Regions from separate parts of the Variovorax sp. PAMC 28711 genome, predicted to be linked through region 4. Evidence: predicted binding sites of a transcription regulator. Region 4 holds the regulator's gene; each other region holds the start of a gene.
The links. The regulator sigma-54, encoded in region 4, starts transcription at its own class of promoters, with help from an activator protein. The targets are predictions, from matches to a motif close to TGGCANGNAANCTGCTTT.
Positions count from the first base shown of each region.

Region 1: AX767_RS11100 (pilin) is a predicted target of sigma-54. The motif match lies at 3,373-3,390, and genes of this name have one in related genera.
Region 2: nirB (nitrite reductase large subunit NirB) is a predicted target of sigma-54. The motif match lies at 6,277-6,294, and genes of this name have one in related genera.
Region 3: AX767_RS09785 (6-hydroxynicotinate reductase) is a predicted target of sigma-54. The motif match lies at 1,882-1,899, and genes of this name have one in related genera.

Region 1 is NZ_CP014517.1:2,241,353-2,248,739, reverse strand. Features, by position in the region: gene AX767_RS11120 (GspH/FimT family pseudopilin) at 1-389, opposite strand, end outside; gene AX767_RS11115 (type IV pilin protein) at 428-907, opposite strand; gene AX767_RS22275 (pilin) at 1,507-1,740, opposite strand; one part of gene AX767_RS21015 (IS3 family transposase) at 1,739-2,027, shown strand; AL1L pseudoknot at 2,017-2,133, shown strand; one part of gene AX767_RS21015 (IS3 family transposase) at 2,027-2,967, shown strand; gene AX767_RS11100 (pilin) at 2,969-3,316, opposite strand; gene AX767_RS11095 (3',5'-cyclic-nucleotide phosphodiesterase) at 3,519-4,322, opposite strand; gene AX767_RS11090 (CHASE2 domain-containing protein) at 4,343-6,595, opposite strand; gene AX767_RS11085 (FHA domain-containing protein) at 6,614-7,264, opposite strand; gene AX767_RS11080 (Stp1/IreP family PP2C-type Ser/Thr phosphatase) at 7,289-7,387, opposite strand, start outside.
Region 2 is NZ_CP014517.1:3,422,417-3,429,803, forward strand. Features, by position in the region: gene AX767_RS16495 (aldo/keto reductase family oxidoreductase) at 1-328, shown strand, start outside; gene AX767_RS16500 (hypothetical protein) at 331-579, opposite strand; gene AX767_RS16505 (bifunctional protein-serine/threonine kinase/phosphatase) at 663-2,387, opposite strand; gene AX767_RS16510 (formate/nitrite transporter family protein) at 2,407-3,219, opposite strand; gene nirD (nitrite reductase small subunit NirD) at 3,260-3,601, opposite strand; gene nirB (nitrite reductase large subunit NirB) at 3,616-6,141, opposite strand; gene AX767_RS16525 (hypothetical protein) at 6,485-6,727, shown strand; gene AX767_RS16530 (response regulator) at 6,824-7,387, shown strand, end outside.
Region 3 is NZ_CP014517.1:1,965,434-1,972,820, reverse strand. Features, by position in the region: gene AX767_RS09800 (amidohydrolase family protein) at 1-335, opposite strand, end outside; gene AX767_RS09795 (TetR family transcriptional regulator) at 369-1,052, opposite strand; gene AX767_RS09790 (ferredoxin--NADP reductase) at 1,056-1,829, opposite strand; gene AX767_RS09785 (6-hydroxynicotinate reductase) at 2,019-3,635, shown strand; gene AX767_RS09780 (UPF0280 family protein) at 3,640-4,548, shown strand; gene AX767_RS09775 (amino acid synthesis family protein) at 4,559-5,200, shown strand; gene AX767_RS09770 (amino acid synthesis family protein) at 5,229-5,813, shown strand; gene AX767_RS09765 (ABC transporter substrate-binding protein) at 5,870-7,066, shown strand; gene AX767_RS09760 (ABC transporter permease) at 7,094-7,387, shown strand, end outside.
Region 4 is NZ_CP014517.1:2,506,907-2,514,293, reverse strand. Features, by position in the region: gene AX767_RS12295 (THUMP domain-containing class I SAM-dependent RNA methyltransferase) at 1-494, opposite strand, end outside; gene AX767_RS12290 (RNA polymerase factor sigma-54) at 511-2,109, opposite strand; gene lptB (LPS export ABC transporter ATP-binding protein) at 2,118-2,909, opposite strand; gene lptA (lipopolysaccharide transport periplasmic protein LptA) at 2,906-3,595, opposite strand; gene AX767_RS12275 (thiol:disulfide interchange protein DsbA/DsbL) at 3,678-4,322, opposite strand; gene AX767_RS12270 (SPOR domain-containing protein) at 4,409-5,131, opposite strand; gene argS (arginine--tRNA ligase) at 5,140-6,825, opposite strand; gene AX767_RS12260 (hypothetical protein) at 6,958-7,257, shown strand; gene AX767_RS12255 (DUF2214 family protein) at 7,336-7,387, opposite strand, start outside.

The sequences.
Region 1 (7,387 bases), 270 kb from region 4:
ACACCCGGGCTGGGATTGGTGACAAGCCGTCCATTCGCGTTGAAACAAATCGCGGATGGCCCAGCAATCTGAACACCCGCGCCAGCCGTCGTCAGCACGCCCGCCTCGATAAAAGTCGGCGCAGTGGCCGCGTCCAGTGCCGCAGGAACCCAGTTGATCGACCAGTTCTTTCCATTGGCGGACGCCGTCAATGCGGTTTGCGGTGAACTGCTGTTGGTCAATGAAAAAACGACCTGCCGGTTGCGTCGCAAAGCTTCGTTCTGCGCCAGTCGCACCCCGTTTTGCAGCGTGTCGGCCACCGTCCTGACCCGTGAATTGGCGACCCACTCGAACATGGAAGGCATCGCCAGTCCCACCAGAATCGCCATCACCGCGATGGTGATGACCATCTCTAACAGGGTAAAGCCTCTGCAAAAGGAACGGCGATTCAACACGTCTGTCCTTTGCTCGTGACCCAGTCGTTGGCGCAGGTATTCCAGCCACTGCCACTGCGGACAGCAGGCGTCGCCCGGTTATTCGCCTGATCGACCGTGAATACGAACCCGTTGGTCGCACCAGAACCGGTTGCCACCAGCGTGAAAGTTGAAGCTGTCGCCGCACCATACGTGCCGTCGCAAGACAATTGAAAAGACCCCACCATGCGCAAATTGGCTGCCACGAGACAGGGTGACGTGAACGCGCCGGTAGAAAGGTACGTCCTGTTGTCCTGGAAGTACCGCTCCATATTGACGCGCATCGCCGAAAGCCCGTTACTCGCATCCACCACTTGCGCCCTCAAGACGTAATCTCGGTAAGAAGGCAAGGCAATTGCGGCCAGGATGCCAATGATCGCCACCGTAACCATGACTTCAATAAGCGTGAAGCCCTTTTGTTTTCTTTGGAAGGCATTGGTTTTGGAAGATGGCATGTGGATCCTTTCAGGCGACGTGTCACCATTGTTTTTGTTTGTTACCAAAGTTTACGTCTTGTGGACCATTTTGGCTCTTTGAAGAGTTACCGCTGAGCGGCCGGCTTGCGCCGTTTGTCTGTCTTCCTTGATCGATAGCAGCACCAATGCTTTCGATGGCGAGGTGCATTCGGATGAACTGCCTCTGTTGATCCAATGTTCACGTCGTCTAGAAATAGAAATAGCCGCCCGAAGGCGGCCAATATTGAGCTCGATGTCTTACAAGCTACAAGCAGCAGGACGATGCTTCGGCAGCGGAGTTCCGCCTGCGCGCGTTGTTGGCCTCGCTGTCGTCGGCTTGCACGTCTCACAACGTCGCGTTCGGGTAAAACCAGGATTGTTTAGGGCGAACTAAGCAGCATGTCGCATCCGTAGTTGTACATCGACGATGTCCGCCACGTCCGCCGGAAGAAAAGCCCTGCGTTTTCGGCGATTAGGAACATCCCCTCGGGCACCTATCGCTGGCAGTGAGCAGCGAAGGCGGAACGTGTAAACCGTGAAACGGGCGCTTCAGGCGTGAAAAAGCCGCCCGAGGGCGGCGGCTTTAGGGGAGAGAAACTTTAGACGCCAGCGCACGTCTTCGGAACATACTTTTGCGCCGCGGTCGACGTGCAGGTCCAGACGTTTGAACCCTTGTCGGCGTTGCTTAGCGTCAAGGTCACAGTTTTAGAAACAAGGGGCGTAGCTACGCCAGCGTCTTTAAATGTTGACACGATGGTGCAGCCGCCTGCCGCACTTGCGGTGAACCGCACCGGGATTTGTGGAGGCTCCACCCTTTGAGAAGATGGAGCCATGAACAAGTCGAACAAGTTCTCACCTGAGGTCCGCGAGCGCGCGGTGCGCCTGGTGTTGGAACACCGCGGGGAGTACCCCTCGCTGTGGCTGGCGGTCGAATCGATTGCCCCGAAGATCGGCTGCGTGCCGCAGACGCTGCTGACATGGGTCAAGCGTCACGAGATAGATTCCGGCGCGCGCGATGGCGTAACGACGTCGGAGGCGCAGCGCGTCAAAGAGCTCGAACGCGAGGTCAAGGAATTGCGCCGGGCCAACGAGATCCTGAAGGTGGCGAGTGCGTTTTTCGCCCAGGCGGAGCTCGACCGCCGATTCAAGTCCTGAGAGAGCTCATCGACGAGCATCGCGATACGTTCGGGGTCGAGCCGATCTGCAAGGTTTTGCAGATCTCCCCGTCCGGGTATCGACGGCATGCGGCGCTTCGTCGCGAGCCGGAACGGCGCTGCGCACGAGCGCAGAGCGATGACATTCTTGCAACAGAGATCAAGCGCGTCTGGCAAGCCAACATGCAGGTCTACGGCGCCGAGAAGGTCTGGCGGCAGTTGGCTCGCGAAGGCACAGCGGCGGCCCGATGCACGGTTGAACGGCTGATGAAACGCCTCGGACTTCGCGGCGTCATGCGGGGCAAAGTCGTACGAACGACGATCAGCGACCGCAGGGCGCCGTGCCCGCTGGACAAAGTCAACAGGCAGTTCAAGGCCGACAGGCCGAATCAGCTTTGGGTCTCGGACTTCACGTACGTCTCTACCTGGCAAGGCTGGCAATACGTGGCCTTCGTCATCGACGTCTACGCCAGACGCATCGTAGGCTGGCGAGTCAGCAGTTCGATGACGACAGACTTCGTCCTTGATGCCCTGGAGCAGGCACTGTACGCAAGGCAGCCGGAACGCGATCGAAGCCTTGTGGCGCACTCCGACAGGGGCTCGCAATACGTCTCTGTCCGCTACAGCGAGCGGTTAGCAGAGGCCGGCGTGGAGCCGTCGGTTGGCAGCAAAGGCGACAGCTACGACAACGCTCTGGCCGAGACGGTCAACGGTCTCTACAAGGCCGAATTGATCCATCGCCGGGCGCCTTGGAAGACGAAGGAGTCCTTGGAACTCGCGACGCTCGAATGGGTGTCTTGGTTCAATCACCATCGACTGCTGGAGCCCATTGGCTACATCCCGCCCGCCGAGGCTGAGGCAAACTACTACCGGCATCTCGCCGAGCAGGCCGTCATACCGGCCTGACTTAAACCAACTGGCCTCTACGAAACCCGGTGCGGTTCACGGTGCCGCCAAGGGTGGTCTTGAGCACGTACTTTCCGGTAATGTCGGTGTCGACGGCCGTGCCGGCGGCCTTAGCAGTAGTAGCGTCCGCGTTGGTTGCGCACGTGCCGTCCTGCGTGAACTTTTCGAGCACAGCTATGCGCTGGCCCTCGGCGAGCGAGACAGCTTCCGTGGCCTGTGCACGAGCGATGTAGTCCTGGTAAGCCGGCAAAGCCACAGCAGCCAAAATACCGATGATCGCCACGACGATCATCAATTCGATAAGGGTGAAACCCTTTTGTACGTTGCGTGCAATGGAACGACGGTTCATTTGAAAAACTCCAGGTTGGTAAATAAGGCCCGGGAACCTCCCGGAGCGCCTATCTATCCGCAGCATCTGTGCCAGCGCGCCAGAGGTGTCCCACGCTGACATTTGTGCGGACTAGTTCACATTCTGGTTACACCATGTGACACTTAGCGCCAGTTTGCTCGCGGACGGCGGTGACAAATTTGTCATCTGCCCAAAATGTCGCTCAGAGTTCAAGCACGCCCGCCGTTTGCAGCCAGCGAATGTCGCGCTGCGCCAGCCCGAGCAGCTCGCCGGCGGCGAACGCGTCGATCTGGCTCATGATTTCTTCGGTCTCGGCGGGCTTGGTGTGGGTGATGTAGATCGGGTAGCGCCGGCCGGGCGCGATCTGCGCGAGTTCGTCGGCCAGCGTGGCGGGCGACAGGTGCAGGCTGCGCTGCGCCAGGGCCTGTTCGCGGTTGCTGAAGGCGGTTTCGATCACCAGCACGCCGACGTCCATCGCGTTGATGCGCTCCCAGAAGGGCGCGTTGCGTTCGGTGTCGCCGCTGAAGACCCAGTTCGGGCCGCCCTGGGCGGATCGCACGGCGTAGCCGCAGGCGGGCACGGTGTGCACGGCGGGGAGCACTTCGATGTGCTTCAGCAGCCGGCTGCCGAGTTCGAGCTTCTGACCGACCGCGATGTCGTGAAAGCTGACGAACGGCTTTTCGCGGCTGGGGATGCTCGCGAAGTCGGGCCAGATGACGTTGTTGAACACGTGGGCGCGCAGTGCTTCGATGGTGGCGCGCAAGGCGTGCACGCGCAGCGGTTGCTGGCGGCGGCTGGCCACGGCGTCGATCATCAGGGGCAGGGCGGCGACGTGGTCGAGGTGCGAATGGGTGAGCACCACGTCGTCGATGCCGGCCATTTCGTCCAGAGTGAGGTCGCCGACGCCGGTGCCGGCATCGACGAGCAAATCGGTGTCGACCAGAAAAGAAGTGGTGCGGCAGTCTTTGGCGATGGCGCCAGAGCAACCCAACACGCGCACCTGCATTTTGTGGGCCTTTTGATATGTCACTTGGTTTCGAACCGGGTTGCGCCGTCCCAGCTCGCGTCTTTCGGGCGCAACGCCATGGAGGCTAAACGTTCGACGTACAGCTGGTAAAGGACTTTTTTGGCAGGGGTCGCGAGCAGCGGCGTCAAAAGGGTTCGGCCCGCCGCCCAGTCTTGCGCACGGTAGGCGGCGAGCACGTCTTGCCAGCGGGCCAGGTCGGCGAGTTGTTCTGCACTCGCCGCCGCGGGCCGCGCGAGGGGCGAATAAATGGTGACGGTCCGGGCTTTGCCCTTGACCCCGACGAGGTCGAGTTCCTGCCAGACGAATTGCGGCGCGGCGCGGCGCGTGGCGTCGCTGGCGATCACCTCCACGCCGTAGTGGCCGCTCAGGCTTTCGAGCCGCGACGCCAGGTTGACCGCGTCGCCCACCACCGTGTAGCTGCGGCGCAGCGCGGAGCCCATGTCGCCGACGCTCATGGTGCCGGTGTTGAGGCCGATGCCCACGCTGATTTCGGGGTGCCCGCTGGCGCGGTGCGCCTGGTTGAGGGTGTGCACGGCAGCGGCCATCTCCAGTGCGGCGGCCACGGCGAGGTCGGCGTGGTCGGGCGTGTCGACCGGGGCGCCCCAGAAAGCCATGACGCAGTCGCCCATGTACTTGTCGACGGTGCCGCGGTGCGTGCTGATGATCTCGGTCAGCCGGCTGAAGACGCCGTTGAGGAAAGTCTGCAACTCGGTGGGCGCCATCTGCTCGGACATCTGGGTGAAGCCGCGCATGTCGCAGAACATCACGGTGAGCTCCTTGCTCTCAGCGCGCATGCTGTAGCGGCGCGGCGAGAGGAGCATTTCCTGCACGAGCTGCGGCGGCACGTAAGTGCCGAAGAGCTGGGTCAGCCCCCGGCGAACGCGCGCCTCCACGAGGTAGCCCCACGCCACGTTGAGCGCGAAGGCCAGCGCAATCATGACGAGCGCGGCGGCCAGTGGCAGCACCAGATAGGCCTGCAGATAGAGCCAGCTGTTCAGCCCCACCACCACGGCGACGGTGCCCACGCCGAGCAGCACCGCGCGCGCGACCGACAGCACCGACAGCCCGTAGGCGAGCCCGAGCCCCGCCAGCAGAATCACCAGCACGTCGTAGATGTCGGATTCGCCGGGCGCTTCCGGCAGGCGGCGGTCGAACAGGCCCGAAATGATGTTGGCGTGCACCTCGACGCCAGGGAAACCCGCACTGACCGGCGTGGCGCGCAAATCCTGCAGCGCAGGGGCGGTGGCGCCGACCAGCACGATCTTGTCCCGCAGTTCGCCGGGTGCCAGCCCGCCGTTCAGCACGTCGGCCGCGGCCACGTAGCGAAACGATCCGCCCTGTGCACCGCCCGGCCCCCGAAAGGGGACGAGCATGCTGCCGGTCTGGTCGACCGGAATGCGCAGAGGCGCCGCCCGGCCCGGAATGAGCAGCGCGTCGAGCGCGCCGCCGGGCTTGAGCGACGCCTGCACGGACGGCATGCCGCTCGCCAGCCGGTACACCGTCAGGCCGAGCGATTCGTAATAGCCCGGCCTGGCTTCGTCGCCTTCGTAGGCGGCCAACAAGGGCGCCGATCGCACCAGGCCGTCGCCGCTGCCTTCGATGAGCATGTTCAGGAAGCCGGACGACGCGGCCGCGTTTGCCAGGGGCGGGATGTTGCCGCCAAAACCACCCCAGCGCGTCATGTAGTCGTGGGTCGGCGGAAAGGCGTCCGGCGGCAGCGCAGGTTGGGGCAACAGGCCTTTGGCACCCTTTTGGGTGAAGTAGTAGCCGAGCGCCACGCGCCGGTCTTTCAGCGCCGCGGCGAACGCGGCGTCGTGGTCGAGCGCGGGCGCCATGCGGTCGATCTCGTCGGCCAGCCCGGGCACGTTTCGCAAGGGGCCGGCGGCCAGTTGTTGCAGTGCCTGCAGGCTGGAGCTGCCGTCGGACTCGGCAAACACCACGTCGAAACCCAGCACGGCGGCCTGCTGCCGGTCCATGAGTTCGGTCGTCAGCCGCGCCAGCTTGTCGCGGCTCCACGGCCACTGGCCCATGGCCTGGAGGCTGGCATCGTCGATATCGACGATGACGATGCGCGGATCGAGGGTGCGGGGCAGCGTCGAGCGCAGCCGCACGTCATAGATGAAGTTGTCGAGCCGGTCGATGAACGAAAAGCGGTAGAGGCCGGTGGCATGCGCCAGCGCCAGGACCACCGCGACCAGCGTGATCGCCATGCGCGGCCAGTGCCGCCGGACGGCCTGGATCACCACGGGCATGGCGCGAAAAACCGCGGATCAGGCTTGGACGAACTGCATCCGGGTGCCGCCGAGTTCGAGCACGTCGCCGTCTTGCAGGGCCACGGCCTCGGTGCCGAGGGGCTCGCCGTTGAGGATGGTGCCGCCATCGATGGGGGCCACGACGTAGCCCTGGATTCGGCGGGTGACAGCGGCCACCGCCACGCCCGGCTTGCCGATGGTGGTGACGACCTTCTGCAGCGAGAGCTCGCGGCCGGCGCCAGCGCCCGAGAGCACACGAATGACGGCGGCGCTGATGCCGCTGCCGCCCAGCGACGCAGACACCGTGGGCGCAACCGAAAGGGGAATGGGCGCCGAAGACGGCGTGAGCAGGACCGTGCGCGCGATCGCCTCGGACACCACCGCGCCGGTGAGGTAGCGGATCTTGTACTTGCCGACTTCGATGACGTCGTTGTGTTCCAGCGCCTGTTTCTTGATGGCGCGAGCGTTGACATACGTCCCGTTGGTGCTGTTGAGGTCTTCAAGATAGACGTCGACGCCGATCATGTGGAGCACGGCATGCTCGCCGCTGATGGCGAGATTGTCGATCACGATGTCGTTGTACGGTCGGCGGCCTAAAGTGGTGCGGTCCTTTGCAAGGGTCACCTCTTTGATCACGACACCGTCGATCGAAACGATCACTTTCGGCATGGCCGACTCCTGAATCCGAGTGTTTTATTTCGTCTTGCCTGGCTCTGACGTGTTCATGTCACCTGCGCGGGCCAAGACAACCGAAATGTTGTCCCGTCCGCCATTGTCGTTGGCAGTTGCAAC
Region 2 (7,387 bases), 920 kb from region 4:
CATGTGCGAGGTCGTGTGCGTGCAGAACCAGTACAACCTGGCCAACCGAAGCGACGATGGGCTCGTCGATGCGCTGGCACGCGACGGCATCGCGTACGTGCCGTTCTTTCCGATGGGCGGCTTCACGCCGCTGCAGTCGGCCGCACTGACAAAGGTGGCCGAGTCGCTGGGCGCCACGCCGATGCAGGTGGCTTTGGCGTGGTTGCTCCAGCGGTCACCGAACGTCCTGTTGATTCCCGGGACTTCGTCGGTGAGTCACCTTCGCGAAAACCTGGCGGCGTCGCAACTCGTGCTGCCGCCCGAAGCGCTGCAGGCGCTGTCGGCCTGAAATCAGCCCGCGTTCTTCAGCGACTGCTTTGCCTTGCTGGCCGAGCTCTTGGCGCGGTTCTTGTGGTAGCCCGACTTGACGTTGTTCACGGCCTTGCCGACCGGGCCGCTCTTCTTCGCCTTGCTGTCGGCCTGCTTTTCGTCGATCTTGTGCTGCGCGGCATCGGTGGCTTCCGACGCGGCCTTGCCGATCTGCGCGCTGGCGCCGAGGACGGTGAGGGATGCGGCGAGGGCGATGAGGATCTTGTGCATGAGAGTCTTCTCCAGATGTGATGTAAGCGATACACATCGTTGCATGCGCTCCGGAGTCACCCTGTCAGCCAGGGCCGACAGCTTCAATGGCCGAAAACGCGCAGGCCGAGCAGGACGACCACGCCGGCGCCCGCCAACGCCGTGGTCCCTTGCCAGAAGCGCACCGGGTGGCGCTCGATCAGCGGCGGCATGCGCGCTCGCAGGAACTCTTGCCCCGGTGCTTTGAGGTCGTGCGCGAACTCGGACACGGCTTGCTGCCGCTTCGCAGGATTGGGGTGCAGCGCCTTCTGCAACACCGCATCGACCCAGATGGGCAGCGCCGGGCGGAAATGGCGGACCGGCACATAGTGCAACCGGCTCGCGTCGGCGGGCGCACGCACGCGCGAGGCATGCAGGCCATAGGGCAGCTGGCCCGTGAGCATCTGGTAAGTGATGACCGCCAGCGAGAAGAGATCGGACCGTGCGCTGCCGCCGTGCCCCGTGAAGTACTCGGGCGCCGTGTACTGCAGGGTGCCTGCGATGGCGTGGGCGTCGCGCGAGCCGGCGCTGTCGGCCAGGCCCGCCACATGGGCCGAAGCAAGGTCAATGATCTTGACGGTGCCGGTGCCGTCGATCATCACGTTCTCCGGTCGCAGGTCCTGGTGCAGCATCTCGCGGCCGTGCAGCGCCTGCAGGCCCGACGCCAGTTGCGCGACGATGGCGCGCACGCTGTCCAGGCTCGGCGCGGGGTGGTCGACCATCCACTGCGCCAACGTCTGGCCGTCGACGTACTCCATGGCGACGAACAGGTGACCGCGCGTGCGGTCGATCGCGCTCGCCTTGAGTACATGCGGGCTGTCGACGCGCCGCGCCACCCATTCCTCGAGCACGAAGCGGTCGAGGTAGTCGGCGTCCTCGCGCATGTCGATCGACGGCAGCTTGAGCACCACCTGCTCGCCGGTGACATCGTCCACAGCCAGGTGCACATGGCTGCGCGAACTGACCTGCAGTTCGCGCACGAGCGTGAAGCCCTCGAAGCGCGCCCGCGGCGCCAGCGGCGGCGACAACGCCAGCGCCTGCCGTTGCAATTGAAGCTGCGCCGCGTCCGCTGCAGGGAGCTCATCGATGCGCAGCAGCTGGAGGGTGGCGTCGTCGTCACCGCCGCGGGCCCGCGCTGCCGTCGCAAGCAGCCGCGCCGCTTCGTCGAAGTCGTCACCGCAGCGCGCGAGCGCGTCGTGCACCGCTTCGGCACCGAGATGCGCATGCGCCCCGTCGGTGGCGAGCAGGTACACCTCGCCGACTTCCGCCGTCCAGTCGCGGTAGTCGATCTCCACATGCGCGCCGACACCGAGTGCACGCCCGAGGTACGACTCGACCGAGGACAGATGCACACGATGGTCTTCGGTGAGCTGCTCGAGGGCGTGCGGATGCAGCCGGTAGATGCGCGAATCGCCGACGTGCAGCATGTGCACGTCGCGCCCCTTGAAGATGAGCGCGCTGAAGGTGCAGACATAGCCGGCGTCCTTGTCGAAACGCGCGTCGCTGCGCATCGTCTGCGCGTGCAGCCAGGAGTTGGTGGCGGCGAGCACGCGCTGCGCCGAACGCCGCACCGACCATGCATCGGAGGTGGCGTAGTAGTCGTCGAGAAAGCCGCGCACCGCCGCGGCGCTGGCGACCTGGCTGACGCGGCTGGAGCCGATACCGTCGGCGATCGCCACCGCGATGCCCTTGGCGGTGCGCAGCGGTCCCTCCGGCAGCATCGCGCCGTGGAAATCCTGGTTGACCCGACCGGCTCCGGCCAGCGAGTGCTGGCCGAGCGTCTTGCGCATCGAGGGCGCGGCGATGCGTTCAGCTCACGACGCGCTTGGCCGCCGTCTTGTAGTGCGTCGCGTAGAGCGTCAGACCGACGAAGGTCAGGCCGCCGACCAGGTTGCCCAGCACCGTCGGGATCTCGTTCCAGACGAGGTAGTCCATCAGCGTGAACTTGCCGCCGAGCATCAGGCCGGTGGGGAACAGGAACATGTTCACGACCGAATGCTCGAAGCCCATGTAGAAAAAGATCGTGATCGGCATCCACATGCCGATCGCCTTGCCCGACACGGTGGTCGACATCATGGCCGCGACCACGCCGGTCGACACCATCCAGTTGCACATCACCCCGCGAACGAACAGCGTCAGCATGCCGGCCGCCCCGTGCGATTGATAGCCCAGCGTGCGGCCTTCGCCGATGTGGCCGAGCCGCTCGCCGATGGCGTTGGGCGCCTCGCTGAAACCGAAGGTGAAGATGATCGCCATGAACAACGCCACCGTCAGTGCACCGGCGAAGTTGCCGACGAACACCAGGCCCCAATTGCGCAGCACGCCTTTCCAGGTGGCGCCGGGGCGCTTGTCGAGCACGGCCAGCGGCGCCAGCGTGAACACGCCGGTGAGCAGGTCGAAACCCATCAGGTACAGCATGATGAAACCGACCGGGAACAGCATCGCGCCGACCAGTGCGTTGCCCGTATTGACGGTGATGGTGACAGCGAAGGCGGCTGCCAGCGCGAGGATTGCGCCCGCCATGTAGGAGCGGATCAGCGTGTCGCGGGTGGACATGAGGAGCTTGGATTCGCCGGCGTCGACCATCTTGGTGACGAACTCGGCAGGGGCTAGGTAGGCCATGGGGATTCCTTGAAAACGATGAAAAAAAGAAGGGCGACCCTCAGGCCAGCGAGATCTGTACGCGACCGTCTTCGACGCGCACCGCATGGGCGCGCACCGAGTGCTCCGGCGCTTCGAGGCACTCGCCGTTGCGCAGGTCGAAGTGGTTCTTGTAGAGCGGCGACGCGACGACGATGCGGTCGCCCAGGCTGCCCACAAGGCCGCGCGACAGCACGCTGGCCTGCGACTTCGGGTCGACGTTGTCGATCGCGAAGAACGGCCCCGCAGCGCCGATGCGGAAGATCGCGACATGCACGCCCTCCACGAGCGCGCACACGCCGGTGTCGGGGAGGATGTCGGTGGCCGCGCACACGGCGGTCCAGCGAAGGGTTTCGGTGGTCATGGGTGTTCCTGGGTTCAGGCCGTGGCGACGCCGGCTTCCGCGCGTTCTTCGTTGCGGGCGGGCCGGATCTGTCCGCGTTCTTCGACGAACACGATGTGCTCGTCTTTCTTCTCGCTGTTGACGAAGGAGCGAAAGCGCTGGCGCGTGGCGGGGTCGTTCACCGCTGTTTTCCACTCGCACTGGTAGGTGTCGACCACGTGCTGCATCTGCGCTTCGAGCTCGGCGCCCAGGCCGAGCGTGTCGTCGATGAGCACGCCCTTCAGGTAGTCGAGTCCGCCCTCGAGGTTGTCGCGCCAGGTGCTGGTGCGCTGCAACCGGTCGGCCGTGTGCACGTAGAACATGAGGAAGCGGTCGACCAGCTTCACCAGCTCGGCCTTGGAGAGATCGGACGCGATCAGTTCGGCATGGCGCGGCTTCATGCCGCCGTTGCCGCACACGTACAGGTTCCAGCCCTTCTCGGTGGCGATGATGCCGACGTCCTTGCTCTGCGCCTCGGCGCATTCGCGGGTGCAACCCGACACGCCGAACTTGATCTTGTGCGGCGTGCGCAAGCCCTTGTAGCGGTGCTCCAGTTCGATCGCCATGCCCATGCTGTCGTCCACGCCGTAGCGGCACCAGGTCGAGCCGACGCAGCTCTTCACCGTGCGCAATGATTTGCCGTACGCATGGCCGGACTCGAAACCGGCCGCGATGAGCTCTTCCCAGATCGGCGGCAACTGCTCCACGCGGGCGCCGAACAGATCCACGCGCTGGCCGCCGGTGATCTTGGTGTACAGGCCGTACTTCTTCGCGACCTGGCCCACGGCGATCAGGCCATCGGCCGTGACCTCGCCGCCCGGCATGCGCGGCACCACCGAGTAGCTGCCGTCCTTCTGGATATTGCCGAGGAAGTAGTCGTTGCTGTCCTGCAGGCTCGCCAGGTCTTTCTGGAGCACGAAGTCGTTCCAGCACGACGCGAGCACGCTGGCCGCGGTCGGCTTGCAGATGTCGCAGCCCAGGCCCTTGCCGTGTTGGGCGAGCAGGTCGGCGAAGGTCTTGATCTGGCCGACGCGCACCAGGTGGTAGAGCTCTTGGCGCGAGTAGGGGAAGTGTTCGCACAGATGGTTGTTGACGGCCATGCCGCGCTGGGCCATCTCCATCTTCATGACCTGCGTGACCAGCGGCACGCAGCCACCGCACGAGGCGCCGGCCTTGTTGCAGGCCTTCATGTCGGCGATGGTGCAGGCGCCTTCGCCGACCGCAGCGCAGATGGCGCCTTTGCTCACGTTGTTGCAGGAGCAGATCTGTGCGGTGTCGGGCAACGCCTCGACGCCGAGGCCCGGCCTGGCCTTGCCGTCGCTCGACGGCAGGATCAGAAACTCCGGGTCGGCCGGCAGCGCGATGCCGTTGAGCGCCAGCTGCAGCAAGGTGCCGTATTCGGCTGCGTCGCCCACCAACACGGCGCCGAGCAGTTGCTTGCCGTCTTCGCTCACCACGATCTTCTTGTAGATCTGCTTGTGCTCGTTGACGTACTGGTACGCACGCGACCTCGGCGTCCTGCCGTGCGCGTCGCCGATGCTCGCGACATCGACGCCCATCAGCTTGAGCTTGGTGCTCATGTCGGCGCCGGTGAAGGCGGCGTCTTCCTCGCCGGCGATGTGCTTTGCGGCAACGCGCGCCATGTCGTAGCCCGGCGCGACGAGGCCGAAGGTCTGGTCGTTCCAGGCGGCGCATTCGCCGATCGCGTAGACGTTGCGGTCGCTGGTGCGGCAATGCGTGTCGACCGCGATGCCGCCGCGCGCGCCGAGGGCCAGCAGGCTCTGACGCGCCAGCTCGTCGCGCGGCCGGATGCCCGCGGAGAACACGATCATGTCGGTCTCCAGGTGCGTGCCGTCAGCGAAGACCATGCGGTGCCGGCCCGTCGCACCATCGACGATCCCGACCGTGTTGCGGCCCGTGTGCACCTGCAGGCCGAGCGCCTCGATGCTGTTGCGCAGCGCGCGCCCACCGCCTTCGTCGACCTGCACGGCCATCAGGCGGGGTGCGAATTCGACGACGTGCGTCTCGAGGCCCATGTCGCGCAACGCCTTGGCGCATTCGAGGCCCAGCAGGCCACCGCCCACGACGACGCCGGTCTTCGAGCGCGCGCCGCATTCCTTCATCGCCTCCAGGTCTTCGATGGTGCGGTAGACGAAGCAGTTCGCGCGGTCGCGCCCGGGCACCGGCGGCACGAAAGGCGAAGAACCCGTGGCCAGCACCAGCTTGTCGTAGTGCACCACCTCTCCATCGGCGGTGGTGACCGTGTTGTCGCGGCGTTCGATGGCCACGGCGCGTGCCGCCAGGCGCAGCGTGAAGCCGCTGCGCTCGAAGAAGCCCGGTTCGACCAGCGAAAGATCTTCGGCGGTTTTGCCGGCAAAGAATTCGGAGAGGTGAACCCGGTCGTAGGCCGGGCGGGGTTCCTCGCACAGCACCGTGACTTCGGCGTCTGTGATTCCGAGCGCATGGAGTTGCTCCAGAAACTTGTGGCCCACCATGCCGTGGCCGATCACTGCGATTTTCATGTCATGTCCTGCGCGCTTACCGGTTGGAGCAGGCGAAACGCCAGCGTGTTCGCTGTCGATTCGCTCGAATCCCGCCCTCATTAGCGGAGGCACTGTGAAACCCGCGGCAACGGCGCCGGGGACAGTTCACAGGTTCAAGCAATGTCCGTGCCGACCGATAGGCCGCCTTCGGCCCCGATTTTCGGTTTTCCGCACTGCGATCGAGCCGGTTCGTCCGGAGAACAGCATTCGTCACCGCATTGGTGCGCCGGCCCGTGCGCGCGACGGCCTTAACGAAAAGAAAAGGTCGGCGAACCATCATCGCCCGGCAGGCGGCGCTCTTGCGGCCCACACGATCGAGGAGATGACGATGCAAACCGACGCCGACCGCACTGCGCTGAAAGCGCGCGCGCCCGCGCGCGACCCCGAGCCGGCCTGTCTGCCCGCGGTGCTCGCCGCCATCGGCGCGGCGGTGGCGCTGGCGGCCGTCGTCTGGACCACCTACGACGCGTTCGACGAGAGCGGCTTCGACTTTCGGGCGGCCGTTGTGCAGCCCGTGCTTTCGGCACTGGGGCTTGCGCCTTCGCCGGGGGCCGGGCCGAAATGAAGGACGCCCGGGCGACCGACTCGTTCTTTTCCGGCGTGAGAACCGGTCCTGATAATGACCTGCGGCACCGATCCACGTGGCCGGGAGTGAACTGACATGCGTTTGCTGGTGGTTGAAGATGACGTCCTGCTGGGCGAGGCGCTCGCCGTCGGCTTGCGGCAGCTGGGGCACGCGGTCGACTGGTTCGGCGACGGTGCCAAGGCCGATGCGGCGTTGGCCGGCGCGGCGTTCGACGCCGTGGTGCTGGACCTGGGCCTGCCGCGTGGCGACGGCATGGTGTGGCTCCGGCGCTGGCGCGAACGGGGTCTCAAGGTGCCGCTGTTGATCCTCACCGCGCGTGACGGCGTCGAAGAGCGCATCGCCGGGCTCGACGCCGGTGCCGACGACTACCTCGTCAAGCCGCTCACCATCGATGAACTGGCAGCCCGCCTGCGCGCGTTGGTGCGGCGTGCCGCCGGGCAGGCGCAGGCGGCATGGCAGCACGGCCAGCTCCACTATGACCCGGCCACCAAGGTCGTGTTGTGGAAGGGCGCAAAGGTCGACCTCACGGGCCGCGAACTGGCGGTGCTCGAAGCCTTGCTGGGCCAGTCGCAGCGGGTGCTGTCGAAGGCGCACCTGCTGGAAAAACTGTACGACTGGAGCGGGGTCGAGCCGGAAAGC
Region 3 (7,387 bases), 540 kb from region 4:
TGCACTTCGCCGGCGGAAATCATCGTGGTCACGCCGCCGTTCATGGTCGAATCGATCCAGCCGAGCTGGCTCTGGCGCGGCGTCCAGTCGCCGAACACCGGGTGCACGTGGCTGTCGATCAAGCCGGGCGCGACGCAGGTCTTCTTGCAGTCGATGACGGTCTTCGCGCCTTCGAGGTCACAGTCTTTTTCCTTGCCGACCGCCACGATCAACCCATCGTTCACGACGATCGTGTCGGCGTCGAGGATGGGTCGGTCGATGTCGCCCGAAAGGAGCAAACCGATGTTCCTGATGACGACTTTGCCGGACTTCGCGCCCGCAACTGCTTCTGCCATGGATGACTCCTCGTGGGTGGAGATGGATATCTTTTAATGAACGGCCGGCGTGGCGCCGACGGCGCGCAGCACGGTGTCGATCGCGAAGGTTTCCCAACGCGCCACTGCCTCGGCGGTTTCGAGCGGCTCGCCCAGGAAGGCGGTGAGCGTGTGGCGGTTCGACATGTAGAAGTAGCCGGTCGAGGCGATCAGGAGGTACACCTCGCGCGCGGCCACGTCCTTGCGGAACAGGCCCTTGGCGATGCCGCTCGCGAGCACTTCGCGGATCACGTTGATCGCGTGCGACGAATACTCGCCCGCGCGCAACGACTTCGAGATGTGCCGGCCCTTGTGCAGGTTCTCGGTGTTCAGCAGCGTGACGAACTCGGGGTTCTTGCGGTAGTAGCCGTGCACGAAACGGATCACCGCGGTGAGCGTTTCGACGGGCTGGTCGGCGTCGAGTGCGATGGCGTTCTCGGCCACGTCCATCGCGCGGTACATCTCTTCGAGCACCGCGATGAACAGGCCTTCCTTGCTGCCGAAGTAGTAATAGATCATGCGGTCGTACGACTTGGCGGCCTTCGAGATCTTCTCGACGCTGCCGCCGTCGTAGCCGTACTTCGCGAACACCTTGGTGGCCGCCTTCAGAATCGCCTTGCGCGTGGCCTGCGCCGCCGCATCGCGCACGCCGGTGCCGCGACGCACACCGTTGGCTGTCGAAACCTTGGCAACGGCCATCGATTACTTTTCGGCGAACGCGCGCTCGACCACGAAGTCGCCAGGGGTCGAGGTGTTCCCCTCTTTGAAGCCCTTGGCTTCGAGCATGTGCTTCAGGTCGACCAGCATGCCGGGGCTGCCGCACAGCATCACGCGGTCTTCGGCGGCGTTGAGCGGCGGCAGGCCGAGATCGTCGGTCAGCTTGTTGCTTTCCATCAGCTCGGTGATGCGGCCCATGTTGCGGAAATCTTCGCGCGTCACGGTCGGGTAATAGAGCAGCTGGTTCTGGATGAGCTCGCCCAGGAACTCATGCTTGGGCAGGTGGTCGAGCACGAGGTCGTGATAGGCCAGCTCGTCGACCTGGCGCACGCCGTGCACGAGGATGACCTTCTCGAACCTCTCGTACGTTTCCGGGTCGCGGATCACGCTCATGAAGGGTGCGAGGCCGGTGCCGGTGCCCAGGAGATAGAGGCGCTTGCCGGGCAGCGTGTAGTCGATGAGCAGCGTGCCGGTCGGCTTGCGGCCCACGATGATCTTGTCGCCGACCTGGATGTGCTGCAGGCGCGAAGTGAGCGGGCCGTCGTCGACCTTGATGCTCAGGAACTCGAGGTATTCCTCGTAGTTGGCGCTCGCGATGCTGTAGGCGCGCAAGAGCGGCTTGTCGTTCACGCGCAGACCGATCATCGTGAAATGCCCGTTCGAGAAACGCAGCGCGGGGTCGCGCGTCGTGGTGAAGGTGAACAGGCGGTCGGTCCAGTGGTGGACGCTGAGGACGGTTTCTTCGCTGAAGGCACTCATGGCTTGAGATTTTTCGGTGGTTCGATGGTTCGGTGAAAACGCCGTTGCGCGTTGGCATTGCATTTGCTACATTGATTTTGAATGTAGCGTTCACAACATCAAAGTGGAGTGAATGCTACACAAAGAGCAAATCGATCACAAGCACCTTCTGAGCCAGCCGGTGCTTGGCGATCTCAAGGATTTTCCACGATGACAGAACACACCAAGACAGACGGGTTACCGGGCATGGACGTGATGCCCATGGACGCCGTCGCCACTCGCGCGCCCCTGCGCAACGACAAGGTCAGCGTGCCCAAGGTCGAGTGCAACGCCTGCCCGGTGCTGTGCCAGATTTCCGAAGGCCGCACCGGCGCCTGCGACCGCTACGCCAACCGCGCCGGCACGCTGGTGCGGGTCGATCCGGTCGTGCTGCTGCGTCGCGCCGTCGAAAGCAATGCCACCGCATTGGTGCCTTTTGCACGTCCCGGTGCCGAAACGACCGCCAATGGTGCGCCGCCGGCCGCGCCCGATTGGGACGGCGACCTCCTGCTGGCCGACGAGGTCTTCGTGACTGGCGTCGGCTCGTCGACCACCTATCCCGACTACAAGCCTGCGCCGTTCATCGTCGGCTCGAAGGTGCGGGGCGTCGACATGGTGACGGTGGTGACCGAAGGCATCTTCAGTTACTGCAGCCTCAAGATCAAGATCGACACCGACCGTTTCCTTGGCGCGGAGCAGGCCAACGTCCGCTACAAGGGCGAGGTCGTCGGCCACGTCACGACGGCCGAATACGGCTCGCAGATGCTCTCGCTCGGTGGTGTGCACCACCTCACCGGCGGCAGCAAGAAGGAAGGGCGCCTGACGCTCGAACTGATGCAGCTGCTCGGCAACAAGAAGCCGGCCGAATGCCTCATCGACGGCGGGGCCGGCATCGTCATCCAGGCGGGCAAGGCGCCGATCGTCAACGGCGTCGAAGAGCAGCGCATGCGCGTGGGCTGCGGCTCGGCGGCGGTTGGCATCTTCGCGCGGCAGTTCGCCGGCGTGGCCGACGAAGTGGTGGTGGTCGACGACCACATCACCGGCGTGCTCACGCAGCACCAGGCCGGCCGCTGCCTCGACATGGCGCCCTCCGGCATCGAGATGCGCGGACGCAAGTCCACGCCAGGCCGGTACTTCCAGGTCGCGAACCCCGGCAACGGCTGGGGCGGCACCGACATCGACGATCCGCTCTCGATCATCGAAGGCTGGGAAGCCGGTGTCGCCAGGCCCGGCCTGCGGCTCCTCATGACCTCGACCACCGGCGAACATGCGCAGTGGTACGTGCTCGACAACGCCTTGCAGGCTATCGAGCAACCGATGCCCGAAGAAGTGCGCCGCATCGTCGAGCGCATCGGCGAGAACTGCGAGCCCTCGCTCTGCACCGTGTTGTTCCTCGGCGGCGCGGGCGGCAGCCTGCGCGCCGGCGTGAGCGAGAACCCGGTGCTGCTCACGCGCGCCATCAAGAACGCGCTGGTCAACGTCACCTGCGGCGGCGCACCGGCCTATGTGTGGCCCGGCGGCGGCATCACCGTGATGGTCGACGTGATGCGCATGCCCGACAACAGCTTCGGCACCGTGCCCACGCCGGCGATCGTCGCGCCCATCGAGTTCAGCATGCGGCTGGACGACTACGCAGCCCTCGGTGGCCACACGGCCAGCGTGTTCCCGCTGGAGCAGGCGCTCTCGCGCGGTGCCTGGCAGGACGACGGCGCGCCGATTGCGCGCCAGTGGCAGACGATCGACGCGGCCAATCCCTGGCCGCTCGCGCAACCCCCGATGCTCGGCTGAGGCGATGACCGCACAGCGCACCGCGCTCGACGCACATCGGTGGCATTGGAACCACGGGCCGATCGACATCGTGGCCGAAGCCCATGGCGATGTGCAGGCCGTGGCGGCCGCGCACGTTGAAGCGTGGCAGCGCTTTCAAGGCTTGCTCGGAGAACTGGTGCTCGAACTGCCGCTGCTGCGCCAGCCGGTCGGCGCCGAGTGCTTGTTGCGCAGCGGGGTCGCGCGGCGCATGTGGCGCGCCTGTGCGCCGTTCCGGCCCGCGTACATCACGTCGATGGCAGCGGTGGCTGGCAGCGTGGCCGAGGAACTCATCGCTTTCTACGACCGACCCGGCATCGATCGCGCGTGGCTCAACAACGGCGGCGACATCGCGCTGCACCTCGCGCCCGGGCACTCGGTGCGCGTCGGCCTGTTCCCGGAACTCGCGCGCTTCGACCTGCGGGACGCCGACCGCATCGCGATCGACGGGAAATTCGATGTCACGAGCGACCTGCCGGTGCGCGGTGTCGCGACCAGCGGCTGGCGTGGCCGCAGCTTTTCGCTCGGCATCGCCGACAGCGTGACCGTGCTTGCCGCCACGGCGTCGATGGCCGACGCGGCCGCGACCGTGATCGCCAACGCCGTCGACATCGACGACGCCGGCATCCACCGCAAACCGGCAAGCGACTGCAAGGACGACAGCGACCTCGGCGACCGCCTGGTGACGGTCGCGGTCGACCGGCTGGCATCCGCGCAGGTGCGTCGCGCACTGGATGCGGGCGCGGCGCGCGCCCTGCTGCTGCAGAACGCCGGACTGATCGTTTCAGCCGTGCTGGTTTGCCAGGGGCAGCACCGCACGGTCGAGCCCTTATGCTCCAACGCCGGGTCGTCGACAGCGGTGTCAGCGGCCTCTGTTGGTTCAGTATTTGCTTAACGAAAACCCCATGATCGAAATCCGCCGCGTCTTCACGCATGTCGAACACATCCACCACGAGTTCGGACCCCGCGCCGCCACGCCGTTGGTGCGCGGTGCGGTCGGTGCCGTGCTGACCAACCCGTTCGCGGGACGCTACGAACCCGACATCCTGCCGATGATGAGCCTGCTCGACCCGGTGGGCGTCGACATGGCGCACCAGCTGCTCGCCGCGATGGCGGTGCCGGTCGAAGACATCGCGACCTACGGCAAAGGCGCCATCGTCGGTGCCGCGGGCGAACTCGAACACGGCGCGCTCTGGCATGTGCCGGGCGGCTACGCGATGCGCGAGTTGCTTGGCTGGAAGGGCGACCGTAACGCCTACCGCGCCGGCCAGGCCGAAGAAAAAACCGGCCAGCCCGCGAATGCGCTGTCGATCGTGCCGTCGACCAAGAAGGTCGGCGCGCCCGGCACCACGCTCGACGTGCCGCTCACCAACATCAATGCCGCGTACGTGCGCGGCCAGTTCGACGCGATCGAAGTGCGCGTGCCCGGTGCGCCGGCCGCCGACGAGATCGTCTTCATCCTCGCGATGACGACGGGCTACCGCATCCACGACCGCGTCGGCGGGCTGCGCGCAGAAAACATCGCCAAGTGGGACGGCCTGCGCTGATCCCGTCAGAGACAAGGAACACCCCACCATGCCAGCCAACATCCGCAAACTCATCGTGCAGGTCGACGAAACGCGTGTCGAAATGGGCCAGACCATCGACCCGCCGACGCGTCGCGCCGTCGCCATCGCCGTCATCGAGAACCCGTACGCGGGCCGCTACAGCGAGAACCTCGACGACCTCATCGCCATCGGCGAAGAGCTGGGCGCACTGCTCGGCCAGAAGGCCGTCGCCGCGCTCGGCATCGCGCCGGGCGACGCGCAAAGCTACGGCAAGGCCGCCATCGTCGGCGAAGCCGGCGAACTGGAGCACGCTGCGGCGATCCTGCATCCCAAGCTCGGCGCACCGTTGCGTGTCGCCGTCGAAAAGGGTGCTGCGCTCGTGCCGTCGAGCAAGAAGCGCGGCACGCTCGGCACCGCCATCGACGTGCCGCTCGGCCACAAAGACGCCGCCTTCGTGCGCAGCCACTTCGATGCGATCGAAGCGCGCGTGTCGGACGCCCCGCGCGCCAACGAAATCGTCGTGGCCGTCGCGGTCACCGACAGCGGTCGTCCGCTGCCGCGCATCGGCGGGCTGAAGCATTCCGAAATCAAGGGCGAAGACGGTCTCCGTTGACCCGCCCTCCGAACGTTGCCGAGTTTCATTTTCTGTTCGTCCTCAAGGAGTTACCCATGAACGCACTGCGTCACGTCTTCAGCGCTGCGGCGCTCGCCACCGCTCTCGTTCCCGCGCACGCGCAGGGCGTGATCAAGATCGGCGAAGTCAACAGCTACAAGGCGCAGCCCGCCTTCCTCGAGCCCTACAAGAAGGGCATGGAGCTGGCCGTCGACGAGATCAACGCCAAGGGCGGCATCAACGGCAGGAAGGTCGAGCTCATCACGCGCGACGACAACGCCAACCCCGGCGATGCCGTGCGCGTGGCCGAAGAGCTGGTGGCCCGCGAAAAGATCGATGTGCTGACCGGCACCTTCCTGTCGAACACCGGCCTGGCCGTGGCCGACTTCGCCAAGCAGAAGAAGGTGTTCTTCCTGGCCGGCGAGCCGCTGACCGACAAGATGACCTGGCAGGGCGGCAACCAGTACACCTTCCGCCTGCGCCCCGGCACCTACATGCAGGCCGCGATGCTCGTGCCCGAAGCGGTCAAGCTGAACAAGAAGCGCTGGGCGGTCGTGTACCCCAACTACGAGTACGGCCAGTCGGCCGTCGCCGCCTTCAAGACGCTGCTGAAGGCCGCGCAGCCCGACGTCGAGTTCGTCGCCGAACAGGCGCCGCCGCTGGGCAAGGTCGACGCGGGCGCGGTTGCGCAGGCGCTGGCCGATGCCAAGCCGGACGCGATCTTCAACGTGCTCTTCGGTGCCGACCTCTCGAAGTTCGTGCGCGAAGGCAACACGCGCGGCCTCTTCAAGGACCGCGCGGTGGTGAGCGTGCTGACCGGCGAGCCCGAGTACCTCGACCCGCTCAAGGACGAGACGCCCAACGGCTGGATCGTGACCGGCTACCCGTGGTACGGCGTGCAGACGCCCGAGCACAAGGCCTTCTTCCTGGCGTACCACGACAAGTACAAGGACTATCCGCGCCTGGGTTCGGTGGTCGGCTACAGCATGATCAAGTCGGTCGCGGCCGGCATCGTCAAGGCCAAGAGCACGGAGACGCCGAAGCTCGTCGCCGCGTTCAAGGGCCTCCAGGTCGACACGCCGTTCGGCAAGATCGCCTACCGCGCGGAAGACCACCAGTCGACCATGGGCGCGTTCGTCGGCAAGACCAAGAACGACAACGGCAAGGGCGTGATGGTCGATTACACCTACTTCGACGGCGCCAAGTTCCAGCCGAGCGCCGCCGACGTCAAGAAGTCGCGTAGCGCCGACTGACCTTTCTTACTCGGAACGCTTGCACCCATGAGTCTCTCGTCCTTGCTGCTGCAGTTCCTCACCGGGCTGTCGTCGGCTTCTTCGCTGTTCCTCGTGGGGGCGGGCCTGTCGCTGATCTTCGGCGTCACGCGCATCGTCAACTTTGCGCACGGCTCCTTCTTCATGGTCGGCATTTATCTCGCCTACACGCTGGTCGACAAGCTCGGCACCGGTCTCGGGTTCTGGCCTGCGCTGGTGATCGCGGCGCTGTCGGTCGGCGTGCTCGGCGCGCTGATCGAGATGGTGCTGCTGCGCCGCATCTACAAATCGCCGGAGCTCTTC
Region 4 (7,387 bases):
AGCGGCTCGCCGCTGGTGTCGATGTAGAGCGTGCAGGTGTCGGTGGTCAGGTGCGCGAACACGCGGCAATCGGGCCACTGCGTCTCGATGCTCGGCCGCACGCCGTTCGCCTTGGCGCGAAAGCGGTCGGCGATCGCGTCCTTGATGCGCAGCGTGGCGAAGTTCAGGCTCTGCAGCGGACTGTGCTGGGCGGTCGTCTCGATCTTGAAAGTCTGCTGCGGCGTGAACCAGATCTCCCAGGCCACGCCGCTTGCGATGGCGTAGAGGTCGTTCTCGCTGCGGTACGGCGCCTGGGCCAGCTCGATGAGCACGCGCTGCGCGAGGCGGCTGTGCAGGTTGAGCTTGAGCGCGTCGCGCCATTCGGCAAGCACCCGGACGCCGCCCCGCAGCGTGAGCAGGTCTTGCCCGACGCGGCCAGTCAGCGCATGGACTTCCTGCGCCAGGAATTCCTCGACGCCGGCGGCGCAAGGCAAAAATAGGGAGAGATCGTTCACCCCTCGATTGTCGCGGCTACAGCGCCTTGCGCAGATTGGCCGGCGCGATGCGCAGCGCCTCGCGGTATTTGGCGACCGTGCGACGTGCGCACTCGATGCCCTGCTCTTTCAGCATCTCCGACACCTGACTGTCCGACAACGGCTTCTTGATGTCTTCGGCCGTGACGAACTGCTTGATGAGCGCCCGCACGGCCGTGCTCGACGCGTTGCCGCCGGTCTCGGTGCCGAGCGCCGAACCGAAGAAATATTTGAGCTCCACCGTGCCGTAAGGCGTCGCCATGTACTTGGCGGTCGTCACGCGGCTGATGGTCGACTCGTGCAGCCCCAGCTCGTCGGCGATCTCGCGCAGCACCAGCGGGCGCATGGCGAGTTCGCCGTGCACGAAGAAGCTTTTCTGACGCTCGACGATGGCGTTGGACACGCGAAGAATGGTGTCGAAGCGCTGCTGGATGTTCTTGATGAACCAGCGCGCTTCCTGCAGCCGCTGCGACAGCGCCTGGCTGCCCTCGCCCTTGTGCGCCTTGAGCGCGCCGGCGTAGATGTCGTGCACGCGCAGCCGCGGCATCACGTCGGGGTTGAGCATCACGCGGAACTTGAGCGTGGCGCCGCGGCCGGTGCGCGTGACGATCACGTCGGGCACCACGATGTTGCGTTCGACATCGACGAAGCGACGACCCGGCTTGGGCTCGAGCCGCGCGATCATCTGCAATGCGCTGCGCACCTCTTCCTCGTTGCTGCGGGTGAGCGTGGCGAGGCGTTTGAAGTCGCGGCGCGCGAGCAGCTCCATTGGCTGCTTGCAGATCAGGAGGGCGGTCTTGCGGACCTGCCGGGCATTTTCGCTTTCGCGGGCCGCGTTCGCAGGTGCCAGCGCGCGAAGCTGGATCGCCAGGCACTCGCCGAGGTCGCGTGCGCCGACCCCGACCGGCTCCAGGCTTTGCAGCAGGCCGAGCGCGACCTGGAAATGATGAACCAGATCGTCGAACTGGTCGTTGTCGTCGCCCGCGAGCCCCGAGGCCAGCGCCGGCAGCGAGTCTTCGAGGTAGCCGTCGTCGTTCAGCGATTCGATCAGGAAGCGCAGCGCGGCCTGGTCGTTGGCATTGAGCCGCAGGCTCAGCGCCTGGCGGTGCAGGAACGATTGCAGCGATTCCTGGCTGCGGGCCAACTCGGTGGCGTCGATGCGCTCGCTGCCGTCGTTGGGGCCGAGGTTGTTGCCGCTGGCCTGCGCGTCGCCGCCCCATTCGCCGTCGTCGGGCGTCAGCTCGACGGTGCCGTCGCCTTCCCAGTCGGGCTCGCGGTCGGCCACATCGGCGACCGGCGACTCGGTCTCGCTGCTGGCGGAAGAAGGCGTGTCGTCGGACGACGTGCTGGCGGTGCTCCCGGAAAAATCGGCGTCGCGGTCGTCTTCGCGAGGCGCCGGCGTGTCGGACGTGTCGAGCCCGAACTCCTCGCGCGCCGCTTCTTCGGCAGTGCGTTCGAGAAAAGGGTTGTCGTCAAGCATCTGCTCGACTTCCTGGCTCAGCTCGAGCGTGGAAAGCTGCAGCAGCCGGATCGACTGTTGAAGTTGGGGCGTGAGCGCCAAGTGCTGCGAAACGCGCAGCGACAGGCCTTGCTTCATGCGCCCCGCTACATCCGGAAGTGTTCGCCCAGGTACACGCGTCGTACCTCGGCGTTGTCGACGATCTCCGAAGGCGTGCCTTGTGCCAGCACTTGCCCGTCGCTGATGATGAAAGCGTGATCGCAGATGCCGAGCGTTTCGCGCACGTTGTGGTCGGTGATGAGCACGCCAATGCCGCGCTCTTTCAGAAAACTGATGATCCGCTGGATCTCGATCACGGCGATCGGGTCGATGCCGGCGAACGGTTCGTCGAGCAGGATGAAGCGCGGCTGCGTGGCGAGCGCGCGAGCGATTTCGACGCGGCGACGTTCTCCGCCCGACAGCGCGAGCGCCGGCGAATCGCGCAGATGGTCGACGCGCAGGTCGGTCAGCAATTCGGTCAGGCGCTCTTCCATGCGCGCCTTGGAGAGCGGCACGAACCGGCCGCTGCCGTCGTCCTCGCGCTGCAGCTCGAGCACGGCACGCACGTTTTCCTCCACATTGAGCTTGCGGAAGATCGAGGCTTCCTGCGGCAGGTACGAGAGCCCCATGCGCGCGCGCTTGTGGATCGGCATGTGCGCAATCGGCTCGCCGTCGATCGTGATCTCGCCGGCATCGGCGCGGACCAGGCCGACGATCATGTAGAACGAGGTCGTCTTGCCGGCGCCGTTCGGGCCGAGCAATCCGACGACTTCGCCCTTCTGGACTTCAAGCGATACGTCTTTCACCACCGTGCGGCTGCCGTAGGTCTTTTGCAGACCGCGCGCTTCGAGGCGGCTGCCCTGGCTGCCGACGTCTGCAGTGCCCGCGGTTTCGATCACTTGCGCGCGTCTCCGCCGTTCAGCGTGGTGCTCGGACGCAAGCCGGCGCCGGGTGCCGGCGAAGCGGCCGGTGCCGGTGCGCCCTTGCCGCCCGCAGCCGCCCCGGAAACCGGCTGGCGCGGCGTCAGCACGGCCCTGACACGGCCGCCCGGCGTGCCGGCTGCCACGCTGGCGTCCGGCGGCAAGGCCGAGCCGTTCACCGTGAAGGTGTCGTTGCTCTGGTCGTAGACGATCAGCGCGCCGGTGGTTTCGTCGTTGGGCTTGGCGCCGATCAGGCGGCGCATCACGGCGCGACCGATGAACTTGACGTTGTCGGCGCGGCTGTCGTATTCGATGCGGTCGGCCTCGCCCTCGGTCCACTCGTCACCGGGCGCGTCGCGCTTCTGCTTGTAGTAGGCCTGCTTGCCCGGCTCGGGCGTGACCACGCCGTACTGGTAGCCCTCCGGGTCCTGGCGCACGTCGATGCGAGCGCCGCGGATGACGATCGTGCCCTTGGTCACGAGCACCTTGCCGGTGAACACGCTCGTCTGCTTGAGGTCGTCGTAACGCAACGCGTCCGACTCGATGTTCATTGGCTTGAGGCGGTCGGCCTTTTCGGCGTGGGCCGGCAGGGCCGCCGCCAGCGCGAGGGCGCAGGCAGCGGCGGCGGTCAGGAAGCGGGGGAAGGAGATAGAGCGCAGGTTCATAGAGGCACGAAACTTGCTGCTGATTGTAGACGCCCAACTGACGCGTCCTCGACGAAAAAGCCCGCCCAGGCAGTCGAAAGGTTCAACCCTTGCGCGCCTCGATGATCAGGAAATTCGTGGTCTGCAGCGACTTCGTCATGTTGCCAGCCAGTTCGCCGTCGACATAGAAACGCCCCGCCACACCCAACGCTGGCACGCCGCTCACCTTGTAGGCCTCGGTGAGCTGCGATGCGCGCTTGGCCTTGCTCGCCACGCCGAACGAATTGAACGCTTCGGTGAACTTGGTTTTGTCGAGGCCGTTCTTTTCGGCCCACGCGATGATGGCGGCGTCGCCGTTCACGTTCTGGCGCTGCTTGTGGATCGCGTCAAACACCTTGGGCTGGTATTCGTCGAGCTTGCCCATCGCCTCGAGTGCGTAGAAAAGGCGCTGCTTGGCTTCGACGTCGTTGCCCACGAAAGGCACCGGCACGCGGCGAAACACCACATCTTTCGGCAGCGTCTTGACCCACGCTTCGAGTTCGGGCTCGAAGGAATTGCAATGCGGGCAGTTGTACGAGAAGAACTCGACCACCTCGATCTTGCCGGCCGGTGCGTCGCTGGGCGCGCGCTTGTCGAGCACCAGGTACTCGGTACCGGCCTTGGGCATGCGCGCCTGGGCATGCGACAGATTGGCAATGGCCATCAGGCCCAGCGAAGTAGCGGCCAACGAAAAATCACGACGTTTCATGTGGAAGGTTCTCCTGTGGGCAGACAGAGCCCGTTGCACCGCGCGGAGTTCCCACCCGCAGCCGGTAAAGAAAAGTCAAGCGCCGTTCAGCGCTGCACGCGGACGAGCGCGGATTCGAGACCGCCGCCGTCGAGCCGCTCCTTGAGGCGGTCAGCGTCGTCCTTCTTGTTGAAGGGACCGGCGCGCACGCGGTAGACGGTGCGACCGGCCTGCTCGCGCTCAGTGACCTTGGCTTCCACGCCCATCAGCGAGAGCTTGGCGCGCTGCGCTTCGGCGTCGTCGGTGGAGCGGAAAGCGCCGGCCTGCACGAAGTACATGAAGGGGTCGGCGCCGGCGGCGGCATTGGGCTGCGCGGTCTGTGCGGCCGAGGCCTGGACCGAGCCGCCCCCGGTGCCGGCACGTGAACGCGCCAGGTCGCCGAGCGGATCGCTCGAGGCTTCGACCGGCGCCGCCGGCTTGGGCCGGGTCGGCGCGACCACCACCGGCACCGGGCCGGACGGCGTGGTCGGCGCGTTCAGCGGCCCGACGGTCGCGGGCTGCACGGCCACGGGTGAGACGGTGGTCGGCGGCTTGGCGGCGCCGGCCTTGCCGGCCAGTGGGCCGTTCGGGTCCCAGTCGCGGTTCTTGCGGGCTTCGGCCTCGTCCTGCTCGACGCCGCCACGCTGCGTCTTGTTCATGAACGGGATCGGCACCTTGGTCACGTAGACCGCGATGCCCAGCGCCACGCCGAGACCGAGCACCAGGCCGACGATCAGCCCGATGACGATGTTGCCGCGCTGCCGGCCGAGGTTCATGCTTGTCTTCTTCATGGTGAGGTTCACATCTTGCTCGGCGCACTGACGCCGAGAATCGCGAGGCCATTGTGCAGCACCCGCGCGGTGGCGGCGACGAGCGCCAAACGGGCTTTCTTGACGCTTTCGTCGTCGACCAGAATGCGCTCGGCGTCGTAGTAGCTGTGGTAGCTGGCGGCCAGCTCGCGCAGGTAGAACGTGACGTCGTGCGGCGCGAAATCCTTGGCGGCCGCGGTCAGCATGTCGGGGTACTTGGCGAGCAGCAGCATGAGCGCCTGCGCGGCCGGGCTCTCGAGCGCCGACAGGTCGACATCTTGCAGCGTCGCCGCGTCGCCGCCCCAGCTGGCGAGCACCGAGCAGATGCGGGCATGTGCGTACTGCACGTAGTACACCGGGTTGTCGTTGTTCTTCGCCACGGCGAGGTCGACGTCGAAGGTGTATTCGGTGTCGGGCTTGCGGCTCAGCAGGAAGAAGCGGACCGCATCGGTGCTGGTCCATTCGATCAGGTCGCGCAGCGTGACGTAGCTGCCGGCGCGCTTGCTGATCTTGACCTCCTCGCCGCCCTTCATGACGCGCACCATGGTGTGCAGCACGTAGTCGGGGTAGCTTGCCGGGATGCCCTCGCCCACGCCCTGCAGGCCGGCGCGCACCCGCGCGATGGTGCCGTGGTGGTCGGTGCCCTGGATGTTGACGACCGTGTGAAAGCCGCGCTCCCACTTGGCGACGTGGTAGGCCACGTCGGGCACGAAGTAGGTGTACGTGCCATCGCCCTTTTTCATGACGCGGTCCTTGTCGTCGCCGTAGTCGGTCGACCGGAGCCACAGCGCGCCGTCCTGCTCGTACGTTTTGCCGGCGGCCACGAGCTTGGCCACGGTCGATTCGACCCGGCCGCTGGTGTACAGGCTCGACTCCAGGTAGTAGTTGTCAAAGCGCACGCGAAACGCCTGCAGGTCGAGGTCTTGCTCCCGACGCAGGTAGGCGACGGCGAATTCGCGGATCGAGTCGATGTCGTCGATGTCGCCGCTCGCGGTGAACGCGCGATCGTCCGATTTCACGGTCTTCTTCGCTTTGAAATCTTCGGCGATGTCGGCGATGTAGTCGCCGTTGTAGGCCGCGGCTTTTTCGCCGCTCGGCCAGTCGGCGTCGCCGGGCTTCAGGCCTTTGGCGCGCATCTGCACGCTGCTGGCGAGCGTCTGGATCTGCACGCCGGCGTCGTTGTAATAGAACTCGCGGTACACCGCATCGCCCTGCGAAGCGCGCAGGTTGCAGATGGCATCGCCGAGCGCGGCCTGGCGACCGTGGCCCACATGCAGCGGGCCGGTCGGGTTGGCCGAGACGAACTCGACCAGCACTTTTTCGCCCGTCACGGGCTGACGGCCGTAGGCGTCGCCGGCAACGTGGACTTCGCGCACCACCTGCTGCTTGGCGGCCGTCTTCAGGCGGATGTTGAGAAAACCCGGGCCGGCGATCTCGACCGCCTGCACCCACTGCCCGAAAGCGGGCGTGGCCAGCAGGGCCGCGCTCAGTTCTTCGGCCAGTTCGCGCGGCTTCCGGCCGAGCGGCTTGGCGAGTTGCATGGCGGCCGTGCTGGCGAAATCGCCGTGCGCTGCCACCTTGGGCGACTCGAACGCGGCTTTGGCGCCAGCGCCGGGCGAGAAGGATTCGAGCGTGTTCGCGAGCGCCGCGAGCAGCTCCTGTTTGACCAATAGCATCCGTGAATTTTACGTGGGGCCAACCCCGGCTTCGCCCGATCGGTCATCCGCGAGCCCGTCTGGACCGTTAGCATGAATGGCCCCGGCCCGGGGCTGCTGTCACCCCATCAACCTTTCGAGGACAACCACACCATGAAAAAGCTCCTTTCCCTGATCGCTCTCGGCGCCTGTCTCTCGTTCGGCGCCCACGCGCAGGACAAGATGGCCGCGCCGGCCGCCGGTGCGACCTGCGATTCCAAGGCCATGGACAAGAACGGCAAGCCGCTGGCCGGCGCCGCCAAGAACAGCTTCATGAAGAAGTGCGAGAAGGACACGATGTCGTCCGCCGCACCCGCCTGCGCCGCCAAGGCCATGGACAAGAACGGCAAGGCCCTCGCCGGTGCCGCCAAGAACAGCTTCATGAAGAAGTGCGAAGCCGACGCCAAGGGCTGATCGCCGAGCCGACGCACACGACGTCACCTGCAAAAAAGCCCGCTGCGTGCGGGCTTTTTGCTGTGCGGGGCGGGCGCGCTACTTGCCGAAACCGCGCGCGAGGAACACGGCGACCAGCGGAATCACCGCG